DNA from 4 places in the Ralstonia sp. 24A2 genome. Region 3 is predicted to be linked to each of the others. Evidence: predicted binding sites of a transcription regulator. Region 3 holds the regulator's gene; each other region holds the start of a gene.
What was found. The regulator FNR, encoded in region 3, switches genes on or off when oxygen is low (the NO sensors DNR and NnrR bind a similar motif). The targets are predictions, from matches to a motif close to TTGATNNNNATCAA.
Positions count from the first base shown of each region.

Region 1: ACS13N_RS15375 (PHA/PHB synthase family protein) is a predicted target of FNR. The motif match lies at 1,659-1,672, and genes of this name have one in related genera.
Region 2: ACS13N_RS15275 (universal stress protein) is a predicted target of FNR. The motif match lies at 2,265-2,278, and genes of this name have one in related genera.
Region 4: hemN (oxygen-independent coproporphyrinogen III oxidase) is a predicted target of FNR. The motif match lies at 2,403-2,416, and genes of this name have one in related genera.

Region 1 covers NZ_JBPVZD010000002.1:2,242,594-2,246,803, reverse strand. The annotation lists gene ACS13N_RS15375 (PHA/PHB synthase family protein) at 1-1,595, opposite strand, end outside; gene ACS13N_RS15370 (hypothetical protein) at 1,749-2,201, opposite strand; gene mgtA (magnesium-translocating P-type ATPase) at 2,341-4,210, opposite strand, start outside.
Region 2 covers NZ_JBPVZD010000002.1:2,224,520-2,228,729, reverse strand. The annotation lists gene ACS13N_RS15290 (flavodoxin family protein) at 1-79, opposite strand, end outside; gene ACS13N_RS15285 (BON domain-containing protein) at 126-779, opposite strand; gene ACS13N_RS15280 (universal stress protein) at 807-1,646, opposite strand; gene ACS13N_RS15275 (universal stress protein) at 1,682-2,182, opposite strand; gene ACS13N_RS15270 (CBS domain-containing protein) at 2,476-2,973, shown strand; gene ACS13N_RS15265 (YgaP family membrane protein) at 2,984-3,166, shown strand; gene ACS13N_RS15260 (MgtC/SapB family protein) at 3,167-4,210, opposite strand, start outside.
Region 3 covers NZ_JBPVZD010000002.1:2,031,626-2,035,835, reverse strand. The annotation lists gene scpB (SMC-Scp complex subunit ScpB) at 1-545, opposite strand, end outside; gene ACS13N_RS14380 (sulfite exporter TauE/SafE family protein) at 1,044-1,787, opposite strand; gene fnr (fumarate/nitrate reduction transcriptional regulator Fnr) at 1,966-2,694, shown strand; gene ACS13N_RS14370 (hypothetical protein) at 2,731-2,985, opposite strand; gene ACS13N_RS14365 (FixH family protein) at 2,982-3,209, opposite strand; gene ccoG (cytochrome c oxidase accessory protein CcoG) at 3,235-4,210, opposite strand, start outside.
Region 4 covers NZ_JBPVZD010000002.1:368,493-372,702, forward strand. The annotation lists gene pyk (pyruvate kinase) at 1-855, shown strand, start outside; gene hemN (oxygen-independent coproporphyrinogen III oxidase) at 862-2,346, opposite strand; gene ACS13N_RS06565 (ABC transporter substrate-binding protein) at 2,584-3,696, shown strand; gene ACS13N_RS06570 (UvrD-helicase domain-containing protein) at 3,771-4,210, opposite strand, start outside.

The DNA.
Region 1 (4,210 bases), 210 kb from region 3:
CAGTCATCCGGCGCCAGCGAAACCGCGCCTGCGTGGCGTGTCTGCATCTGGAAGCGCCGATGCGAGTTTGCCGGCGGGCTGACGATGCCGGCATTGTGGCCGCCGCTGGTCAGCACGAACGTCAGCTCCGCCTCGGTCAGGTGATGCAGTTTGTAGACCGAGCGCCATGGCGCGACGTGATCAGTCAGCGTGCCCACCACGAAGATCGGCAGGTCCAGATCGTTCAGGACCACCGGCTTGCCGTTGACGGGGTAGCGCCCCTCGCTCAGGTCGTCATTCAGGAACAGGCGCCGCAGGTACTGGCTGTGCATGCGCGCGGGCATGCGCGTGGCATCGGCGTTCCAGGCCATCAGGTCGTTCATGGGCGCGCGATCGCCCAGCAGGTATTCGCCCACCACGCGTGACCACAGCAAGTCGTACGATCGCAACATCTGGAAGGCGCCAGCCATCTGGCTTGCACGCAGGTAGCCGGTCTGCGCCATCTGCGCTTCAAGCAGACTGACCTGCGCCTCGTCGATGAACAGGCCGAGTTCACCCGGTTCGCAAAAGTCTGTCTGCGCGGCAAAGAGCGTCATGGACGCCAGCCGCGCATCGCCATCGCGCGCCATGGCCGCCGCGGCAATGGCCAGCAATGTGCCGCCCAGGCAGTAGCCCGTGGCGTGCACGCGCTGATTCGGCACGATGGCATTGACCGCATCGAGCGCGGCGAAGACGCCGAGCTTGAGGTAGTCATCCATGTCGAGATCGCGGTCCGCCTCGTCAGGGTTCTTCCAGGAGATGCAGAACACGGTATGGCCCTGCTCCACCAGATAGCGGATCAACGAGTTCTGCGGGGACAGATCCAGGATGTAGTACTTCATGATCCACGCCGGCACGATCAGGATGGGCTCGGCCTGGACCTTGGGCATGACAGACGTGATGGGGGTGTACTGGATCAGCTCCATCAGGCGATTGCGCAGCACGACCTTGCCGGGCGTCACCGCCACGTCGCGCCCCACCACGAAACGTTCGGTGCCGGCGGCGGGCGCCCCGCTCATGGCGCGCTCCAGATCGTCAAGTGCATTGAGCGCGCCCCGCACGAGATTCGTGCCGTGCTGCTCAACGGTCTGGCGCAGGACGACAGGGTTCGTCGCCAGCTGGTTGCCTGGCGACATCATGTCGAGCCACTGCCGTGCGGCAAAAGCCACCACGTCTTCATGGTGCCTGGCGACGCCCCACACGCCGCGCGTGGCCGCCTCCCACCATTGCTCGGTCAGCAGAAAGGACTGGTGCAGCACGTTGAACGGCCACAGGCGCCACTCGTCCGCTTGGAAACGACGGTCTTGTGCCGGCGGCAGAACGCAAAGACACGGCTGCTGAGGGCCGGCCGCCGTGCAGCTCTGGACGTAGCGCCCGAGCTGCTCGGCCTGGGTCAGCGCCAGGCGGCACAGATCGAGCCGCTTACCGGGTGACACCGCCAGGTGCAGGGCCCAATCGAGCAACGCCAGTTGCATCGACACCAGCGAGAGCGAACTCGACGTACGTGCAAGCGCAGCGTGAAACGGTGGATCAATCAGCTCGGCGGCTGGGGAAGACGGCACGGGGGCGGTGCGCATGGTCGGGGCGTCAAACGGTTGCAAATATGCAACCCATTAGATGCCAGCTGCCGCGGCATGAACTTGATGCATCTCAAACCGAGACAAGAGTGCCGACTCTAGACGCCCTTCACAGCAATGACACGCGGCCGTGGAAAGGCATCACAGCGGGCATCACACCGGCTGTGGCGGCGGCGCGCCCCGATACAGTGCAAAGTCGTGCCGTTTGTCTTGCGCGGTGACGCGAATCGAGTCCACGTCGTCAAAGAACAGCGCTGTCGGCACCGTGCGGTTGATGCTGAAGCCGATATCCGCTGTCAGTTCAGCGAACTGCGACTCAAGCTCAGCACTGAGCCACTCGCCAATGCGTTGGCGCACCTCTTCCCGCCCCGGGTGGCCCAGAGCGCAGTAGACACGGGACTCGGCGGCAGGAAAATGGATCGCCAGCGCGCACAACATCGAATTGCCATGTGTCCCCAGCCAGGGCCATTTGGCTTCAACGTTGTAGCCTCCGCAATCCGAGCGCGTCGCGCGAATCAGCGCGCTCCATGGCAAGGTCGCTGCCACCGTTGCCTCAAGCTCCCAAAGCGTGGCCGCAACGACTTCATCGGGCTGTTTTTCCAGCATGGTTTCCCCCTTCCCGGGGCGTATTCCCGCCCCTTCTTTTCTTGACTCATGCTACGACGCCAAATCCACGGCGCGGCTGACGATAGTCAAAAGGCTGTACTCGCGCGCTCAATACATGGCGCCTACGCTGCCGACCGGCTTAGTCGAGCCCGTACCGGCGCACGTACCAGGTCTTCATCAGATGGGTGAGCAAGGCATAGACGACAACAATCGCCACCAGGCAGGGCCAGTAGGCCAGCGGCAACGGCACGAAGCCGAACAGCGTGCCCAACGGCGTCAGTGGCATGGCAACCCCGGCGCAAGCAATGGCGACGCTGGTTGCGATCAACGCCGTACTTGCCCGGCTTTCCACGAAGGGCACCTTGGCGGTTCGGATGATGTGGATGATGAGCGTCTGGGTCAGCAATGACTCGACAAACCACCCCGACTGGAAGAGTTGCGGATTGCCCCATGCATGAAACACCCACAGCATCAGGGCGTACGTCGCAAAGTCGAATACCGAACTGACGGGCCCGATGTACAGCATGAACTTCAGGATGTGGCCGATCTCCCACCGACGCGGCCGGACAAGGTACTCCTCATCCACGTTGTCCGTCGGGATGGCGGTTTGCGAGAAGTCGTACAGCAGGTTGTTGAGCAGCACCTGGACCGGCGCCATCGGCAGGAACGGCAGAAACAGGCTGGCGCCCAGCACACTGAACACGTTGCCGAAGTTCGAGCTGGCACCCATCTTGATGTACTTGACGATGTTGCCGAAGACCTTGCGCCCTTCCGTCACGCCCTCGCCCAGCACGGCCAGACTCTTCTCCAACAGGATGATGTCGGCGGATTCCTTGGCGATGTCGACGGCGCTGTCCACCGAGATACCGACGTCGGCCGCCTTGAGTGCAGGCCCGTCGTTGATGCCGTCCCCCATGAAGCCGACAACGTGCCCCTTGCGATGCAGTGCCTCGACAATCGCCGCCTTCTGCGCGGGCGACACCTTGGCAAACACCGAGGCACGCTCCGCCGTCTCGGCCATCTGATCCGGCGACATGGTGGACAGCTCCGTACCCAGCACAACCGGATCGACGTCCAGACCGACCTCCCGACAGATCTTGCGCGCAACGATGGCGTTGTCACCCGTCAGGATCTTGACGGCCACGCCGCTGGCCTTGAGCGCGGAGATGGCTTCAGCGGCGGTCTCCCGCGGCGGGTCGAGAAACGCGATGTAGCCAAGCAATATCAGGTCCGACTCATCCGCCACGGCGTATTGGGACTGCTGCTGCGGTAGCTCCTTGTATGCCACCGCCACAGCACGGAAACCATCGCCATTCAGGTCCTCCGCCATGCGCTTGGCGTGTTCCAGATGCCCTGACTCCAAAGGGCCGACCTCTTCGCCATTGGCGTAGCGCGAGCTGGCGCCCAACACCTCTTCCACCGCGCCCTTGCAGATCAGGACGTGGCTGCCATCGCCCCGCTCCAGGACCACCGACATGCGTCGCCGCTCGAAGTCGAACGGCAGTTCATCAATCTTGCGAAAACGCGCGTGAACGTCCAGCCGCTGCTCCAGTTCAACGTGCTTGAGCACCGAGATATCCAGCAGGTTCTTCAGGCCAGACTGATAGAAGCTATTCAGGAATGCATACTCCAAGACCTGATCGGACTCCTCGCCACGCAAGTCCAGGTGGTGCTTGAGAATGATGCGGTCTTGGGTAAGCGTGCCCGTCTTGTCGGTACACAAGACATCCATGGCGCCAAAGTTCTGGATGGCGTTGAGCCGCTTGACGATGACCTTCTTGCGCGACATGGCGATCGCGCCCTTGGCAAGGTTCACCGTCACAATCATCGGCAGCATCTCGGGCGTCAGGCCCACCGCAACCGCCACGGCAAACAGGAGTGCCTCAAACCAGTTGCCCTTGGTCAACCCGTTGATGAGGAAGACGGTGGGTGCCATCACCAGGATCAACGTCAGCATGAGCCAGGTAAAGCGCGTGATGCCACGATCGAAGCTGGTCTGCACGCGCTGT
Region 2 (4,210 bases), 190 kb from region 3:
CGCTTTGCGCCGCCATCAGTTCAGCCACCTGGCGTGCCGTGCCGGTGCGCGAGTAGTAAACGATCAGGTTCTTTTCCATGGCAAATGTCCGGAATGGATCAGGTTGGGAGATGCGTCGCCGTGGGTCAGGTGCCCACCCAAAGGTGGTCGATCACGGCACGTACACCTGGCGCGTCCATGGCGGCCTCGCGCGCGGCACGGCATTCATGCAGATTGCGCAGGGGCCCGTACAGCGTGACCGTGCCATCCGCCACCACGACATTGATCCGCGCGGCGTCGAGAACGGCCTGGCGCTGCAGCGCCTTGACGATGCGCTCAGACAGGTCAGCCGGGCCAGCGGCTTCCCGTAGGGTCAATGCGTTGGCAACCGATGTCACGCCGCGCACACGCTGCACGGTATCCAGTGCTGCACGACGCTGAAAATCTTGGTCAACCTCGCCCCGCAAGGTCACTGCACCGTCCTCGACCATGACGCGAATGGCGTCGGCAGGCACGGCGGTATTCCAGTGGAGGGCGTCGCTGATAGCTTGAGCGATTTCCTCGTCAGGGCGCCGCATATCGGGCGGCACGCGCACCTGCACGTGCACAACAAGCGCGGTCACACCAGCTACCCGGCGAATGGCTTCCTCTGCGGCATGCTTGTCCGCAAAGCTATCGGCACTGCCCGAAATCGTGACGACGCCGTTCTTGACGCGAACGGAAAACCGGTCGGCATCCACAGCCGGATCCCATTGCAGTTCTTCTTCCACGTCGCTCTTGAGCTGGATGTCGTTCTTCATGGTGGTCTCCTGGAACAACGTCCGGACTCAGTGAGACAGCAAGACCGGTACGGTCATCGTCTTGAGCAGCGTGCGCGTCACCCCACCAAGCACGAGTTCACGCAAACGGCTGTGCCCGTAGCCCCCCATCACGATCAGGTCTGCGCTGAAATCGGCGGCGCGCGACAGCAGCATCTCGCCAACTGCGACGTCGGAATCCACACAACGCGCTTCCTCAACCGTGGGTTCAATGCCATGTGCCAGCAGTGCGCGGGCGACTTGGCCAACGGTCGTGTCCTCCGCCCAATGTTGCGGGCGGTCACCCGTCATTTGCAGCACCCGTACGGTGTTTCCGGACATCAGCGGCATGGCATCGTGCAGCGCACGTGCCGACTCTCGGCCACCGCTCCACGCCACTAGCACCTTCTGCGCCACGCTCGTAAAGCGGCCTGCATACGGCACGACCAGTACCGGCCGGCCTGACTCAAGGATCAGCGTTTCAACAAAATCGGGGGCAACAAAGCTCTCGGCGTCGCTCGCGTCTTCCTGGCCGACAACCAACAGGTCTGCTTCACGAGCCTGACGCAACACCTCAGCCAGCGGATCACCGTCGACTGCCCGCCATTCCGTCTCAACAGGAACGGATTGCATCGCCTCACGAAAACGCGCGTGTACAACGTCCCGAACACGGTCGCGCCGATTGCGGTCCTCTTCCAAGTAATGCGCTGCGCCTTCCATCCGGTAGAACCAGTTCGGGCTTGGCGCAAAGCTTGCGTAGACAGCGATGAGCTTTGCGTGGTGCGCCTGCGCGTAGCACGCGGCAAGACTGAGGCGGTGCACCGCGCGCTCGCTGGCATCCAGGTGCACCATCACACTGGCATAGGTCATGATTGAGTTCTCTTCTGTTTCAAAGGCAGCGCACACTAGGCGATGGCGAGGTTGGCAAGCGGTTCCGTCATGGTGTGCTCGGTTTCAGGCGGAACGGCCCGCACCAGCAACACCGGGAGGGTGCTTTGCCGGGTCACGCTCTCCGCCACGCTACCGAGCAGCATGCGACGGAATCCACGCCGACCGTGCGTGCCGAGTACCAGCAGCTTGGCCTGAGCGTCGTTGGCCATTTGCTCAATCGCAAAACCGACGTCAAAGCTGCCAATCGGGTCGTTCACAACCACGCCTTTGACACGGACACCCGCTTTCTCAGCTTTGGCTTTTGCATCCGCCACAATCTGCTTACCTGCATCGATCAGCATCTCCGTAAAGCCACGTACGTCGATGTAACCGACGTCGTACCTGAGGTAGCTGTTGTCGATCACGTGGGCGATGACGAGCTCGGCATCCAGCTTGAGCGCAAGCTGGATTGCCTCACCCAGGGCGCGATCCGCAGTAGGACTGCCGTCCACTGCCACCATAATCCGGTCGTACATGATGTGCCTCCACATTGAATCGGCCGAGCGCCCAAGCACGGGCTGACGTGATTCCATGTTGGACCACTGGATGAATTGACCCTTGATTTACATCAGCGTTTGCCCACCCGCGAAGCGGCTCAACCCCACTTGATCTGCCTCAAAGGGGTCGGTGTGCAACTCGCTAGACTTTTCCCTTGCCCACCGCCGCCAGCAATCGCTACGTCTACGTGGGGCCACCACATCTTGTGCGGGATCAACTTCCGAACTCTGCCCGTTCATATAGTGAAAACGTACGCGCATCGGAGTCCAGCATGAGGGTCAGTGAGATTTGCTCCCACCGCATCGTCCACGTTCCGGTATCCGCAACGCTGCAGACGGCCGCTCGGCTGATGCGAGACCAATGCCTGCGGGCGTTATTCGTGACTGAGCACGGCGTAACAGGAATGCGGGTTGTCGGCATCGTGACGGACCGCGACATGGTGGTGCATGGCATCGCCAGCCAGGCCAATTGCGCTCAAACCACCGTGTCCGAAGTCATGACGCGCGGCGTGCTGACCATTCAGGGGCATGCAGTCATCAGCGAAGCACTGCGCACCATGCTCGGTCACGGCCTGCATCGCCTTGCGGTGATTGACGATCAGCAGCAGCTCATCGGCATGCTGACTCTGGATGACACCATCCGCGCGATCGGCGGCGAATGGACTCTGTTGGCCGGCATTCTCGGCCGCGACCGGTGCACCGATCATGGTTCCGAAACCCTGTCTCCAATCACCGTTTCGGACGTCCACCCGATTTCATTTCATCAGTAGGAGCGCTGCCATGTTTCCCAATGTTGGAACCACCGACCGCGTCATTCGCATCCTGATCGGTATCGTGATGATTCTGCTGGCGCTGTTCAGCAAGGTACCGGCCTGGGTTGGATGGCTTGGCCTGGTACCGCTACTCACCGGCCTCATCCGCATGTGCCCGGTCTATTGGATGATGGGCATCGGCCGAGATTGACTAGGCGGCAATCCAAAATATCATCCAGCTTGCAACGAGCGCGGTCAGCAAGCCGACAGCGACCTGACCCGCAAATGCTTTCCCCCCACTGGTTGCAACAACCACTTTGGTCAGGGTGTTGACGGACAACGCCAGCATGATGAGTGCGCCTGCGGCCAAACGCGCAATTGCTCCGCCAGCCGCCTGGGTAGCGATAGCAGCGGTGGCAGCATGCACATCAGCTAACGCACCAAACAATGTAACTGCGACCACCGCAACGGTCCCAAACCACTCCCGCGACACCGCTGCGATCAGCAGCAAGGTTGCCGTCCACAGCCCAAAGCCGACGGCGGCGCGCCAATGAATTGAAGAGGACGCATTGTCCCCCTCCGCTTCAAGCGCCGCGCTGTCACGCATCATCCAAAATCCTGCCCAGCCCGCCGTCACCAGCACGCCAACGGCAAGCGGTATCACCAAGGACCGCAGTAAGGCAGGATCGATCGCAAGCACCAGCAACGCCATCTGTACCAATGTTGCAACGTTCGACAGCAATGCTGCAGCAACAGCCCCGCTTGTTGACGAACGTTTCGCGCGTGCCCGTGCCCCCATGCTTGCAATGGTCGCCACGCTGGACGCAAAACCGCTGAACAAGCCTGCCAACGGGAGTCCGATGCGGTCGCCAAGCCATCGCACCGCCACGTGACCGACATTTCCCATCAGCATGACGAGCAACACCGCCAACCAGAGCGAATGCGGGTTCCAGGCCTGCAGCGGGCCCATGGATCGATCGGGAATCGCAGGCCAGATGAGCAATGCCGCGACGGCGAGCGTCAGCAAGTCAGCAAGCTCACGCTGTGTGATCACCGTGCGGGCGAATCGATGCAACGCCGTTTTGGCGTACAGCAACATCAGCAGTACCGTCCCCAGCGCGGCAGCCATTTCCGGCTCGCTCACGGCGTATGCGCCCAGCAGGGTCGTTGCGACAAGCGCTAGTTCCGTGGTCAGCCCGGGATCGTCTTCGGCCGAGTGGTGATACTCGACAGCGGCGAGCGCCGCAATACCAAG
Region 3 (4,210 bases):
CCTTGCTCCAGCAAACTTGCCTGCGCCTGGGCACGGGCATCTTCGAGCGGCGGCAGCTCATCCAGCGAGCGCAGGCCGAGGTCGTCCAGAAACTGCTTGGTGGTGGCATACAACGCCGGACGGCCCGGCACATCGCGGTGGCCAATCACCTCGATCCAGCCGCGGTCCTCGATCTGCTTGATGACCTGCGTGTTGACCGTGACGCCGCGAATATCTTCGATATCACCGCGCGTGACCGGCTGGCGATACGAGATGATCGCCAGCGTTTCCATCACCGCGCGCGAGTACTTGGGCGGCTTTTCCGGATGCAGGCGATCGAGATACACGCGCATCTCAGGGCGACTCTGCAAGCGCCAGCCCGAGGCCAGCGCGACCAGTTCGACACCACGGTTGAGCCAGTCCTGGCGCAGCTCTTCAAGCAGCACGCGAATGGTGTCCGCGGAAACATCTTCATCGAACAGCTTGCGCAAGTCATTGACTCGCAAGGGGTCCTGCGCGCAGATCAGCGCGGTCTCGAGGACGATCTTCGCCTCTTGGGTATTCATTCGGTTGAGCGGCTCGTCATTGCTCGCGGTCGGCAGGTCGCCGTCACGCTTGAGGTTTGTCGTCCCGCCGCGACGCACGCGGCATGTCTGAATGCTGTTGCCCGCCCGGGCCCGGCGCGCGAGGGCCAATTAGACCAATTGGGCCTTACACCGAAACGCAGTGGCTGTGCCCGCAAAAAGGGCCGGAGGAGCGAGTTGATCCGGTGCCGGTCAGGCACCACAAGGGCAATTTCTTCCGCCGCCATGGGGACGGATACTGCACCGGGCGGTTGCCAACGAAGACTGGCACCCTGCCCGAATCGACTGTCCAGGGCGGCCTTTTTTGTGGCTTTCGCGCTGGATGGCGTCGCTTGGCGCCGCGCTTAGGATTGTTGATCTGCGCGGTGGGCGAGTCGAATTGTATTTGATTGTAGGGCAATTTCCTGCGGTGCCGCAACCGGGAAGATGTCCTAGTGCCCCGCCCCAGGCCAGACGCTGGTCTGCAGGTGCTTCAAACAGCTACAGCACTAGGCAGAAACCGTGTGCGTTGAGCATCTCTGGCAGCCACGCAGCACACACCAGCCCCCAAATGCCAAAGGCGGCGATGGCGGCACCCGCCGCGCCACGCGCCCATTTTCGGCGAGACAGCCCCCTCAACCAGCCAGCCAACCCGGACATCATGAGCAGATTCGGCAGCGTGCCCGCACCAAACGCCAGCATCACAACCGCCCCCGATGACGCGTTGCCCGCCAACAACGCCACTGCCAGGGCCCCGTAAACCATACCGCACGGTACGAGCCCCCATGCCAAGCCCGTGACATAGCGCCGCACTAACGGCGGGCTGCGATGCAGATTTCCACCCAATCGCCCCCCCGTTTTCGACAGCGCACCAGCCACCCGACCAAGCACGCGCTCCAACCAAGGATTGCGCCAGGTATCACCCGTGGTACGTACGAGTAGCAGCACGCCATAAACCAGCAGCAGCGCACTGGCAAATGCGAACAATCCGCGTTGAATCGGCAGCCACTGCTGGCGCCAAACCGTGGCACCGAGCGCGCCCATGATGGCCCCCAACACCGCGTACATACTGATGCGCCCGGCATGCATGACCGCTTGCTCGAACGCCAGCCTGCGACGCGAAACGATGCGCACCGGCACCTGCCCGCGCTCAGCGGCCAACGCGATACCGCTGCACATTGCCAGGCAGTGGACCCCCCCAAGCAGCGCGATCAGAAAAACGCTCACGAGCGCAGCAACATTCATCTTTTTGACGCTCTTTTGATATGGGCCAAAGTTAGTGTTTTGCTGACGGGAATTCCGTGCATTTCGCGCAATTCACGTTATCGGAACAATCCGATATCAGCATGGTCGCCGTTATAATAGGCCGCGGTTGCATCACAAGAATTTCTCATTTCACTTACTCGAAATTCACTCGCCCCCTGTGCTCACACGAATCGCACTCACCGACCAAGCTTCCCGTTGTTCCACCTGCGTACTCGGCCAGATCTGTCTGCCGGTGGGCATGAATTCGGAAGACGTGCGCAAGATGGATGAGTTGGTTGCCGAGCGCATCCGCATCAAGAAAGGCCAGACGCTCTACGCCCTCGGTGAACCGCTAGAAGCCGTGTACGGCATCCGCTTCGGCACGCTCAAGACGCACCTGACGCTGGAAGACGGCCGCCATCAGATCACCGGCTTTCACCTGCCCGGCGAGATTGTCGGGCTCGACGGCATTGGCGACATGTGCCACGTATCGGACGCCACCGCGCTGGAAGACACCGAAGTCTGCGTGGTGCGCTACGACCAACTGCAACAGCTTTCGCGCCGGCTGCCCTCTTTGCAGCACCAGTTCCTTCGCCTCATGAGCAAGGAGATCTCGCAGGATCACCAGATGCTGCTGACGCTCGGCTCGATGCGCGCTGAAGAACGCCTTGCCGCGTTCCTGCTCAACCTGTCCAAGCGTTCAGCCCAGCGCGGGTATTCGTCGACCGAGTTCGTGCTGCGCATGAGCCGCGAAGAACTCGGCAGCTATCTGGGCCTGAAGCTCGAAACCGTAAGCCGCCTGTTCTCGCGCTTTGCTGAAGCCGGCCTGATCCAGATCCGCCAGCGCCACGTCAAGCTGATCGACATGGCAGGCCTGCGCCAGGTAATGAGTGGACAGGCCAACTGAGCCGCTCATCACTTCCACTGCCTCCAAGGCATCTGCTCATACGAGCGGATGCTCATGCGCCTCCAGCTTGCCGATACCCGGCGACACGTACAGCGTGAGTGCGCTCGACAATCCGCACAGCAACCAGAACACGAAGAACGACACCGTGTAGACCGCCTCGGCCGACACGGCAATCTGCTCGCCGAAGAAGCGCAGATCGGCCGGGTCCACCACCGCAAACACAACCAGCTCGGCCAGCGCTGCGCACAGAAATGCTGGCCAGAGAATCCACATCAGCAGGCGGCGTTTCATCGGACCTCCCCGTGGGCGGCTTGGGCCGGCACGGAGACGGGCTTCTCGACGACCAAGCCGCGCCGCACGACGTTGTCATGAATGACGGGGTCCGGATGCGACACGGCCAGCCAGATGGTGACGCCACACCCGACCATGGCGACAAAGGGGCCGGCCATCAGCAGCCAAGGCCAGGGCTCGCGCCACCATGGCCGGGCCGGAGCGGAAGATTGCATTGTCTGCATCTGTGTCTCCTGTTTTAAAACCGCATCAGCGCGGCACGATGAAACTCGACGGCTCGCGCAGCACGAGGCTTTCGCTGCCGATGTCTGCCTGGATCACGAAGCGGATCTTGTGCGAGCCGGCTCCCACGTCGTCTGCCGGGCGACGCACGCGGATCGGCAGCAGACGATTGGCCGCCGGCGCCAGTTCAAGCGTGGTCGATTCGCCACGACCGCCCTGCACGTCCAGTTGCGGCAGCCCCTCAGCAGTGATAGTCACGCGCATAGGTTGCTCGGAAGCATTCATCAGTTGCAGGCGATAGACGTTCTCGATCTTGCCGCCGTCCACCTCGCGGGCCAGTGCACCACGATCGCGAATCACGTCCACCTTGAGTGGCTGGCGCATCGTCAGCGCAACGATGAAGCCCGTAATGAGCACCAGCATGATCCCGGTATAGATCAGCACGCGCGGGCGCAGCAGATGGCGCCGCGCCTCCTTCGGGGTAAGCCGGTCGTGCATCGCGCGCTCGGATGTGTAGCGGATCAAGCCGCGCGGGTAGCGCATCTTGTCCATCACCTGATCGCACGCATCGATGCAGGCGCCGCAGCCGATGCACTCGTACTGGAGGCCCTGACGAATGTCGATGCCGGTCGGACACACCTGCACGCAGATGCTGCAGTCCACGCATGAACCGAGCCCTTGCGCTGCAAAGTCTGCACTGCGCGAGCGGCTGCCGCGCGGCTCGCCGCGTTGCGTGTCATAGGTGACGACGTAGGTATCAGGGTCGACCATCACGCTCTGGAAGCGGGCGTACGGACACATGTAGAGGCACACCTGCTCGCGCAGGAAGCCTGCATTGCCCCAGGTGGCGAATGCGTAGAACAGCATCCAGAAGGTCTGCCACGGCCCGAGCGACAGCGTCCACGTCTCCATGCCGAGCTCACGGATCGGCGTGAAGAAGCCGACGAAGGTGAAGCCCGTCCACAGCGCAATCACCACCCAGGCTGAATGCTTGGCCGCCTTG
Region 4 (4,210 bases), 1.7 Mb from region 3:
ATCATCGGCGACCGCGCCGGCCTGCTCTCCAAGATCGAGAAGCCCGCCGCACTGTTGCACCTGGAAGACATCGTGCAGGCCTCCGACGCGCTGATGGTGGCGCGTGGCGACCTGGGCGTGGAGCTGCCGCCTGAGCGCGTGCCCGGCGTGCAGAAGCGCATCCTGCGCATCGCACGTCAACACGGCAAGCCGGTGGTCGTGGCCACGCAGATGCTCGAATCGATGATCGAAGCACCGGTGCCGACGCGCGCCGAAGCCTCCGACGTGGCAACGGCTGTGTACGACGGCACCGATGCCGTGATGCTCTCGGCCGAATCGGCCAGCGGCAAGCACCCGGTGGCAGCGGTCAGCATCATGAACCGCATCATTGCCGAGACCGAGCGCGACCCGCTCTACCGCAACCTGATCGACGCACAACACCAGGCCCCGCTGCCGACGCGCCAGGACGCCATCTGCGCCGCCCTGCGCGACGTGACGCACATCCTGGGGGCGGTGGCCACCGTCACCTACACGTCCAGCGGCAAGACCAGCCTGCGCGCCGCGCGTGAACGGCCGCTGGCACCCATCGTGAGCATCACGCCGCGCCTGGATACGGCGCGCCGTCTGGCGATCACCTGGGGCGTGCACAGCACCGTGAGCGCCGACGTGCACAGCGTGGATGAAATGGTGGATGCGGCCTGCCGCGCTGCTGCGCGTGAAGGCTTTGCCGTATCGGGCGACCAGATCGCCATCACGGCGGGCATGCCGTTTGGCCAGGCAGGTTCGACCAACCTGCTGCGCCTAGCCGAGGTTTGGCCACAGACGGTCGCAACCGCGCAAACGGAAACGAATGCGCAGGAACCGGCAACGGCTTAAGGCCGGTCAGACCACCTTGGAGTAGCGCGGAACGAAGGCGACGGGCTTGCCCTGCGCCTCGACCGCGCGCTCGGTGCCAACGGCGCGCAGGTGCGCATCGAACACCATCGCGATACGCCGCACCAGCAACCGTCCTTGTGGCGTGATGAGGATGCGCTCGTCGCCCACCTTCACCAGGCCCGCTTCTTCCAGCGGCGCCAGCGCCTCCAGTTCATCGGCAAAGGTGCGCTTGAAATCCAACCCGTGCGTGGCGCCAAACGCGCGCATGTCCAGCTCGAACCCGCACATCAGCTCACCAATCAGCGCACGCCGCACGTGGTCGTCCGGCGTGAGCGACAGGCCGCGCAGCACCGGCAGCGCATTGGCGTCGATGCGCGCGTAGTACGCGTCGAGGTCCTTTTCGTTTTGCGCATACACATCGCCCACGCGGCTGATGGCGGACACGCCAAAGGCCAGCAGGTCGCAATCGGCATGTGTGGAGTAGCCCTGGAAATTGCGCTGCAAGCGCCCTTCGCGCTGCGCAATCGCCAGTGCGTCATCCGGACGCGCGAAGTGATCCATCCCGATATAGACATAGCCCGCGTCCACCAGACGCTCCACCGTCATCGCCAGCAGGTCGAGCTTCTCGTCGGCGGTCGGCAGCGCGAGCAGGTCGATGCGGCGCTGCGGCTTGAACAGGTGCGGCAGGTGCGCATAGCTGTAGACGGAAAGCCGATCCGGCGCCATCTCCAGCACGCGGTCCAGTGTCGCGTTGAATGTCTCGGTACGTTGATGCGGCAAGCCGTAGATCAGGTCAAAGCTGATCGATTCGAAGCCGAGGCGGCGCGCGCTATCGACCACGCGGCGCGTGTCTTCCACGCTCTGGATGCGGTGGACGGCGCGCTGCACCTCCGGATCAAAGTCCTGAATGCCAAGGCTGGCGCGATTGAAGCCGAGGTCGGCCAGGATGGACAGCGTGGCGTCGTCTGCGTGGCGCGGGTCGAGTTCGACGGAGATTTCCGCGTCGGGCATCAGATCGAAATGTTCGCGTGTGGCGGCCATCACGGCGCGCATCTCATCGTGTGTGAGGAAGGTGGGCGTGCCACCGCCCCAATGCAGTTGCGTCACGCGGCGCAGCGGGCCGACGTGGCCGGCCACGAGGGCCATCTCCTGCGCCAGGGCGCGGATGTAGCGCGCACTGCGCGAGTGGTCCTTGGTGATGACCTTGTTGCAGCCGCAGTAGTAGCAGAGGTTCGCGCAGAACGGCAGATGCATGTACAGCGACAGGGGTGCATGCAGCGCCGGCGCAATCGCGGCGCGTCGGTGCAGTGCGTCGAGGTAGGCCGCGTTGCTGAAGCCGTTGTGGAAGCGGTCCGCTGTCGGGTACGACGTATAGCGCGGACCATGCGTATCAAAACGCTGCACCAGCGCGCGCACCTGCGGTGCAGACCAGCGGAAAGCGGTGTCATTGGCAGCCGCATCCTGGGCGGCCGGTTGGGCAAAGGGGAACATGGGGCGTGGGGTGCGAGGGCGATGGTTGATGCTATTCCCGCGCTCCCAGCGGCGCGTTGATATGTGTCAACGTCGGTCAATGCGGGTTCAAACGCGCCGGTCCCTCCATCAGGAGGGGCTCAACTTCACTGATCTGTCACGTTCGACCGCCTAACATCGACGATTGGCGCGCACTCGCCTGCCAGGCCGGTCACAACAAGAACAACGCGCCGTCGATTCGTCTTTGGGGGAAGCATGATGTGGCAGACACTGGCACGCCGCTGCGCGTGCGTATTCGCCTGCGCAACCGCCGTTGTGACGCTGACGGCGCATGCGCAAGGCAATACCACCCTTGTTGTCGGGCAGTTGGTCGAGCGCGGCGGCGCCCAGGCCGACTACGCGCGTGATTTCATGGCCGGCGCCAAGGTCGCGTTTGATGCGGCCAACCTGAGCGGTGGCATCAAGGGCCGGCGCATCAGCCTGGTCCGTCGCGAAGTCGAACAGCCCGAAGCGGTGCCGCAGGCCATCGACATGATCGAGCGCGACCGCGTGGAAGTGCTCTTTGGCGTAAGCGAACGCCTGCTGCCCGCGCTGACGGCGTCTCCGGAGATCGCGCGGCGCAATGTCCCGCTGCTGGCACCGCTCTCGGGCGCCATGTCCACGTCGGACAACGTCTGGTTCATCCGCCCCGACTACGACCACGAGATCATCGCCGCCCACAACCGGCTGCGGCAGTTCGGCATGCGGCGCATCGCGCTGGTCACCACTGCGGGGTTCGATCCGCAACTCGGTACGCGTCTGCGCAACACGCTGGCAGCTACAGCGCCCGCCAAGGGGGATGCCGCCGAGACGCTCGATCTCTACACCCTGACGGGCGATCCGGGCGAACTGGCCGCACGTATCGCCCCGACCAAGCCGACCGCCGTCATCGTCGCCGGCGATACCCTCGCCTATGCCAGTGTTGGCCGCGCACTGGCGCAGCACGGGTGGTATGGCTTCCTGGTCGGGCTCTCTTCGGTTAATCCGCAGGTGGCGCGTGAAATTCTCGGCACCGGTTACAGCGGCGGCATGCTGCTCGCGCAGACCGTGCCGAACCCCGCCGTCGGCAACACGAAAATCACGCGCGAGCACATCGCACGGATGAAGCAGTTTCTGGATGAACCGCCGTCGGGGGCCACGTTGTCGGGTTATATCGCTGCGACGTATTTGATTCAGGCGATCAACGCAGCGGGCGGGAAAGTGTCGGGCGCCGAGTTGCGACGCGCGTTGCAGACGCGGGTGGACGTGGGGGGATTTACCTTGGATTTCACTCGGGGGAATCGGGGGAGTGAGTTTGTGGATCTCAACTACATCCAGGGGACGGGGAATTGATTGGGGCTTGGTGGTTTGCCTCCCTTTCGTCCCCGGCAGGGGATGAAACAAGGGATGGACCAAAAGCAAAAAACTCAGGTCGCCACGGTTTTTTTTGCAGCCAGCAACCCCTTCAACGCCCCCAACCGATCCTTAGGCGACATCGCCGGCATGGAATCCTCCGGCGTCGGCCCAGCATCATCACCCAACTTCATCTCAGCGATATACCGCGACGGCTCACACACCACCGTCTCCCGCGCCCGCTTGCGCTTCTTGCACCAGCTGATATGCAAGCTGCGTTGCGCCCGCGTAATCCCCACATACATCAGCCGCCGCTCTTCTTCGATCTTCTCGTCGGTCAAGTCATCGTCTTCCCGACAGTGCGGGAGGATGCCCTCTTCCACGCCCACGAGAAACACGTGCGGATACTCCAGCCCCTTGCTCGCATGCAGCGTGGACAAGCGCACCGCATCCGGGTCTTCTTCCTTGCCTTCGAGCATGCTGATGAGCGCGATGGTCTGCGTCAGTTCCAGCA